One region of the Priestia sp. AB genome, then DNA from elsewhere that is predicted to be linked to it. Evidence: riboswitches for the same ligand, from Rfam matches in the RefSeq annotation. Region 1 holds a riboswitch; the other holds the start of a gene.
The links. Region 1 has a riboswitch for S-adenosylmethionine ahead of POF52_RS19780 (methionine ABC transporter ATP-binding protein). Riboswitches for the same ligand answer to the same signal wherever they lie in the genome.
Positions count from the first base shown of each region.

Region 1 (3,437 bases):
GCTAAAGGAGTGTCTTTTTATGTTTGAAAAACAAAAAATGGACGTTACAGATCGCGTTACAGCTAAATTTCATGACGGCGGCATGAAATTATATGTTGATAAGCAGCCAATTGGTGAAGTTAGTTACGGAACAAGCGGCAATGAATACCGCTTTGAAGAAGGATATTCGCAAGAAAATAATAAGTTCTACCAATATACGGATGTACAAAAGCAAGGTGAAACGCAAAAATATACAGACTGCGACGAAGAAGCAGGATGGTGCTAAACAGTGGCAACTGCCGCTGTTTTTCTTGTTTTATGGAAACAATATGGCTTAAGCTGCCTTTTAAAACAGTTCTTTCTTGCAAATTTCTTTTAAAAAACAGGTGAACTGTGATACATTAACGAATATTGTATAGCATAAAGAAATGATGTTACTATACAACTGACGATTATGGGTGATGAAAATGGGGCTAATTGAAATTGAAAAAGTAATTATTGTTGAAGGAAAATCAGATAAAAAACGTATCCAAGATATCATTCGAGAACCAATTGAAATTATTTGTACAAACGGTACGATTAGTTTATCAAAGCTGGATGAAATTATTGACTTTACGTTTAACAAAGAGGTATACATACTCGTTGACTCTGATGATTCAGGGAATAAGCTAAGAAAACAATTTAAACGAGAGCTTCCGGAAGCAGAGCATCTATATATTGATAAAATGTACCGAGAGGTTGCTGCCGCCCCTAGACATCACATAGCAACAGTATTACTGAGTGCCAATATCGATGTTAATGCAGAATTTTTAACATAAAAGGAATGAGCAACATGCAAGAATGGAGCGAAAAACAGCTTGACGATCAGTTAAAAGAAGGACAAAGAGCGTTTATCTTTTTCCATACACCTTTTTGCGGGACATGTCAGCTGGCAAAAAAAATGTTAACCGTAGCAGAAGCGATGCTGCCCGGTGTGACCATCGGAATGAGCAATTTAAATTATATGCCTTCAAAAGCAGAAGTATTTTCAATTGAAAGTGTACCTTGTTTGATTGAAGTGAAAAATGGCGAAATGGTAAAAAAACTCTATGCGTTTCATTCCATCGAGCACGTACTTGAAGAGCTTCGATAATCAAACGTTTGTTTAAAATGAAGAAATTGAAAGAGAGCAAACCGTTGGGGCTGTTGAAATATTGGGATATTATCCCAAGAACAAAATCTGTTGACAGCCTATCTGACACATGCTAAAATCACACTCATGAATGTTCATAAATGAATGAATATTTCCCAAAAACAAAATAATTGTTGCGAACTCTTATCAAGAGAGGTGGAGGGACTGAGCCCTGTGAAACCCGGCAACCGTCAGACTAACTGAAATGGTGCCAATTCCTGCAAAGCTATGCGCTTTGAAAGATGAGAGAAAGGATTAAATATAGAGCCTTTCTGTCATGCGCAGAGAGGCTTTTTTGATGGGGAAAATTGTTTTACGGCTTTTTCATCCTATAGGGCAATCTAACATAATTAAGTTTTTACTAAAGAAGGTGAAGAAATATGATTACATTAACAGACGTTACAAAAATTTATCAGGCTAAAAGCGGTCAAGTAACAGCTGTTGATAATGTGAATCTAACCGTTAATCAAGGTGAAATTTACGGAATTATTGGTTATAGCGGAGCGGGGAAAAGTTCTTTAATTCGCTTGCTAAACGGGTTAGAAACACCAACGACAGGAACGGTCGAAGTAGCAGGTAATGATATTGGAAAAATTAAAGGCGGAAAACTCAGAAAAGCTAGACAAGAAATTAGTATGGTGTTTCAGCACTTTAATATCTTGTGGTCGCGTACGGTGCGAGAAAATATTGCCTTTCCGTTAGAAATAGCAGGGATCTCAAAAGAAAAAAGAATGAAAAAAGTAGACGAGCTTATCAAGCTAGTCGGGCTTGAAGGGCGTGAAAATGCTTATCCATCACAGCTTAGCGGTGGACAAAAGCAGCGTGTTGGTATTGCTCGAGCGCTAGCCAATAACCCAAAAGTATTGCTGTGTGATGAAGCAACATCAGCGCTTGATCCTCAAACGACAGATTCCATTTTAGATCTGTTAGTAGATATTAATGAGAAGCTAGGGTTAACCATTGTATTGATTACTCATGAAATGCACGTTATTCGTAAAATTTGTCATCGGGTAGCTGTTATGGAAAATGGAGCAGTGGTAGAAGAAGGGCAAGTGCTAGAAGTGTTCCGAAAACCTAAGCAGCCGATTACAAAACGATTCGTTCAACAGATTTCTGAACCAGAAGAAACGTTTGAAACAATTGAACAAGTACAGGAGTTATATCCAAGCGGGCAAATTATTCAGCTGACGTTTGTTGGCGGAAAAGCAGAGCAACCGCTCATTACAACGATTTTAAAACAGTTTGATGTAACGATTAATATTTTGCAAGGAAAGATTTCTCATACACAAACAGGTTCATACGGAACGTTGTTCGTTCATTTAGACGGAGAATTAACAGAAGTTGAAAAAGTCATTGCATACATTCATGAGCAGCAGGTAGAAGTGGAGGTAATGACAAATGCTTGAGAAACTATTTCCAAATGTTATTTTAGATGATTTTATTCAAGCGACAAATGAAACACTATATATGACGGCTATTTCAGTTATAGCCACGTTTGTTCTAGGTATTTTATTGGGCTTGCTTTTATTTTTAACGTCCAAAGGACAGCTTTGGCAAAACAAACCTTTATATGCCATTGTGTCAGCAGTTGTAAATATCTTTCGTTCCATTCCATTCATTATTTTAATTGTTTTACTGATTCCATTTACCAAAGCATTGGTAGGAAGTATTTTAGGTGCTAATGCAGCGTTACCTGCTTTAATTGTTGGAGCAGCACCATTTTATGCGCGTCTTGTAGAAATTGGTCTGCGTGAAATTGATAAAGGTGTTATTGAAGCTGCTAAATCAATGGGAGCAACAACAAGTACTATTATCTTTAAAGTGCTGTTACCTGAATCGCTGCCAGCTTTAATTTCTGGTTTGACGGTAACGACGATTGCATTAGTCGGCTATACGGCAATGGCGGGTGTGATTGGAGCTGGAGGTCTTGGAAACCTTGCATATTTAGAAGGATTCCAGCGCAGTCATAATGACGTAACGCTAGCCGCTACAATCTTAATTTTGATTATTGTATTTATTATCCAACTTATTGGGGATGCGATTACTGCAAAAATTGATAAAAGATAAAGGGAGGATTATTTATTATGAAAAAATGGCTTTCGGCTTTAGCATTAACATCTGCACTAGTAGTAGGATTAGCTGCGTGTGGATCTAACAATGGATCAAAAGATGAAAAGAAAATTGTCGTGGGTGCATCTAATACGCCTCATGCTGAAATTTTAGAACAAGCAAAACCGATTTTAGAAAAACAAGGAATTGACTTAGAAATTAAAAAATTCCAAGATTA
Region 1 is NZ_JAQMYN010000006.1:303,895-307,331, forward strand. It holds gene POF52_RS19765 (YusG family protein) at 20-265, shown strand; gene POF52_RS19770 (toprim domain-containing protein) at 447-797, shown strand; gene POF52_RS19775 (thioredoxin family protein) at 812-1,111, shown strand; SAM riboswitch class I at 1,292-1,399, shown strand; gene POF52_RS19780 (methionine ABC transporter ATP-binding protein) at 1,531-2,556, shown strand; gene POF52_RS19785 (methionine ABC transporter permease) at 2,549-3,217, shown strand; gene POF52_RS19790 (MetQ/NlpA family ABC transporter substrate-binding protein) at 3,235-3,437, shown strand, end outside.

Region 2 (3,437 bases), on a different contig from region 1:
TTAATAAGTGCAAACCAAAATTCCAGTTCACCATATGCCTTAACAGCTAAGAAGTTAACCGTTGTCATGATGACAAGCGCCGATAACGCCCAAATCCAGTTTGGTACATCCGGATACCAATACCCCATATAAATACCAACGGCTGTAATTTCAGCCATACATGTTACAACCCATAAAAACCAGTAGTTCCAACCTGTTAAATAACCAGCGAGCGGCCCTAAGTAGTCGCGTGCGTACTTGCTGAATGAACCTGCAACAGGTTTTTGAATCGCCATTTCTCCAAGTGCTCTCATAATAAAAAACATAATCATTCCGCTAAATCCGTACGCCAATAATATTCCTGGCCCTGCTAATTTAATAGCAGATGCAGATCCAAGAAACAGTCCTACCCCTATGGCTGCTCCTAAGGACATCAGCGTCACATGTCTTTCTTCTAACCCGCGTTTCAATTCTTTCCCCTGAGTTTTCCCCTGCATAAACGTCTCCCCTTTTTCCAATCTGTCAAAACGAGATGAACACAGCCTTTTGTTAGCGCTTTCATATAAGTTTGTGCTAAAAGACAGCTAGGCTGTATATTTGTATTCTATCACCTTTCTCTCACTTTTCTTTTGTCGAAAAACAAAAAAATTATCTTATCATTTTGTTTAAACGCACAATTAGACATAGGCACTGCTTTTTTAATATGTATTTAGTATTGCACCTAAGTAATAGTATTTTAAAAAAATAGAAAAACGCCGACTCAACTTCGTCAGCGCATCGTTCATTTTATGCTTTTTTATAAAAACTAGCATTTATCTCGCGGGTTCAAAAGTTTTACAGCCAGGTTCTTCCGTTTCAGAAACATGGTGACTACTTTCAGGACTCACAACGTAAATGGACTCTGCACTGCATTTATTTCCGGATTTCCAATACATGCACTCATTCACTTCACATAATACACCTTGGGCCACTGTTATCCCTCCTTTGCTTGTCTTATCCATTTACTACCCGAAATATAACGATTCTAACATTTTCACGTAAAAAAACCGCTTGTTTCTCAAGCAGATCTTTTTATTGCGTGTGTTCAACATACTGTTTTTTAGCTAAATATAACTCACGGCTCAGCGTGATCCGCCGTTCTCTCAAGTGCCTTAATTTAGCCTGAAATTGTTCGTTAGTTGGCTCTTCTTGAATTAAGCGATACGTAAAAGAAATATCTTCATTTAACTGTTTAAAATCTTCCCATATCTCTTGAACTAGGGCGGATTGTTTTTCTTCAAATGAACGATTTTGCTGCGTTTTTAGCACGGCTAAAATTTCTTGCTGCCACGTTTCGTCATTTATTTCTTTTGCTAATAAGTATAGATCTAAATAATCGTCAATGCATAAAGCCGTTTGTGTATTATTCAATGTCATCACCTTTTCTATACGAAATGTTTCTTCCTAAGAAGAGGATTTCATCATAGAAAAAGATTCCTCTTCTTATCTGTCAGAGCTAGGCTATGCTGGAATTAGCACCATTCAATAATTGTGGTTGCTGAGGCTTCAAAGGGCCAGTCCCTCCACCTCTCTAGATAAGAATATTTCGTTTTTAAATTATTTCTGACTATTCTAATATGTTTTATAGGTTACGTCAATAGCTTTTCAATAAAAAGAAAAAAGAAGTAAAATATGGTATGCTTTCATAAAGGATGGTGAGCACATGAAACGATATATGTTATCTGCTTTTTTGGGAAGCTTGCTGCTGCTTCTCAGCATTGCCTTTTCATCTACTTTCCATATTGCAATTGTCAAAACAACTGGAAGCATCGGAGGGGTTATTTTAGCAGCGGCGGCTTTAATTATGAACGCGCTTGAAGATCCCCCCTCCTCAGACAATACAGGTGGAGGAGCCGTTGAAGTACTAGATAAAGGCGCTGTTTGGGCTACTTATTTACTTTTACTTTCATTACCGAACCTCATCGCATGTATAATATCTTATGTTTTATGGACTCGCTGACATTCACTAACGTTACGGACGTTTTACCACTTGGAAGCTCATTGATATTTGTTTATCTACAAATCCAAGTTCACGATACACATGCTGTGCAAAATTCCCAGCATGAACGCTGAGTCTGATTTCACGGTATCCTTTGATAGACAATTCATCAATTGCTTTTTGCATTAACGGCTTGGCCAAACCTTGCCCGCGGTATTCGGGTACAACATATAATTCGTAGATAAAGCCAATTTCTTCTTTTGAAAAGAAGTCGGCAGATGGTCCCGCAAGAACCCAGCCTGCGAGTTTATTTTCTTGTCTAGATACTAAATAATAACATCCTTTTTGAAGGGCATTATCAATTAATTCATTTACGCGTTCAGTTGACGGTTGAAACTGATGCGTTGTTCCTTCAAACAGTGCATCAGCAGATTTCGTCCGAATTTCCTGTATTTCTTCTTCAGTAGCTTTTACAATCATTACGACCTCTCCTTTCGTGTTCGTCTTCCACATGCAGAGATAAATTCCTGCAAAAAAAGTCTTCGCCTAAGCGAAGACTTTTATTTAAATTCAAAATGTTCTTGATGATTGCCTCGTTCGTCCGTCCAGTTAATCATAATGTCTAAACCTGCCGCTTTTCCAGGAACAGCAAAATTCGCATAGCGAAAGCGCTGACCGCTTTTGCTTAAGTTAGACCTTTCAATAGGAGAAAACAAGCTGTATTTCGCCTTATTTTTTCCTTCGTGCCGAAAAGCTTGGACCTGCACGCGCTCTACGTCTTTTCCAATGTTTTCAACGGTTAATCCATATGTATGATAGACGTTATTTTTCCACTTTAGCTGATTATCTCCCGTCATGCTCGCTTTTGTCAGTTCAACCGACCATTGTTCAGATGATTTCTTCATCGGAAGCTTCTCAATCGAAAGAGCGTTGACATGAATGGCTGCAAAAGCAAGCCAAACAAAACAAGAAGTGCTGACTGTATAAAATAGTCTTTTCATAGATGTTGATCTCCTTAGAAATTTTAGTAGTAGCATTTCCTGTTCACTTAAAAATTATGATAAACGCTTTAACAAAAAAAGCCTCTCCATTTAGGAGAAGCTTCTTATTAATGCATAAGCAAATCTTTTTGTGTGTCTAATGAGTGTTTTGTATATAAATCTCTTTCAATCGCATATTTAGGACGCTGTTTCACTTCGTTAAAAATCTTGCCAATGTATTCTCCGACAAGACCCATTCCCATCAGCTGCAGGCCGCCTACAAGCCAAATTGATAAAATAAGAGACGTCCAGCCAATTTGCGTATGATCTAAATATTTTTGAATCAGCGCGTAAATACCAAACGCAATGCTAAAGAGAAAAGAAGCTCCTCCAAGCAGCGTTAATAGGCGTATTGGCGCTACGCTAAAAGATGTAATTCCATCAAATGCAAAAGCAAGCATTTTCTTTAACGGATATTTTGATTCGCCCGCTGTCCGTTC
Region 2 is NZ_JAQMYN010000001.1:915,365-918,801, reverse strand. It holds gene alaP (alanine permease AlaP) at 1-476, opposite strand, end outside; gene POF52_RS04695 (DUF1540 domain-containing protein) at 792-950, opposite strand; gene POF52_RS04690 (hypothetical protein) at 1,051-1,395, opposite strand; SAM riboswitch class I at 1,459-1,560, opposite strand; gene POF52_RS04685 (hypothetical protein) at 1,682-1,978, shown strand; gene POF52_RS04680 (GNAT family N-acetyltransferase) at 1,991-2,437, opposite strand; gene POF52_RS04675 (hypothetical protein) at 2,518-2,958, opposite strand; gene POF52_RS04670 (glycosyltransferase family 2 protein) at 3,066-3,437, opposite strand, start outside.
Region 2: another riboswitch for S-adenosylmethionine. It lies ahead of POF52_RS04690 (hypothetical protein); the one in region 1 lies ahead of POF52_RS19780 (methionine ABC transporter ATP-binding protein).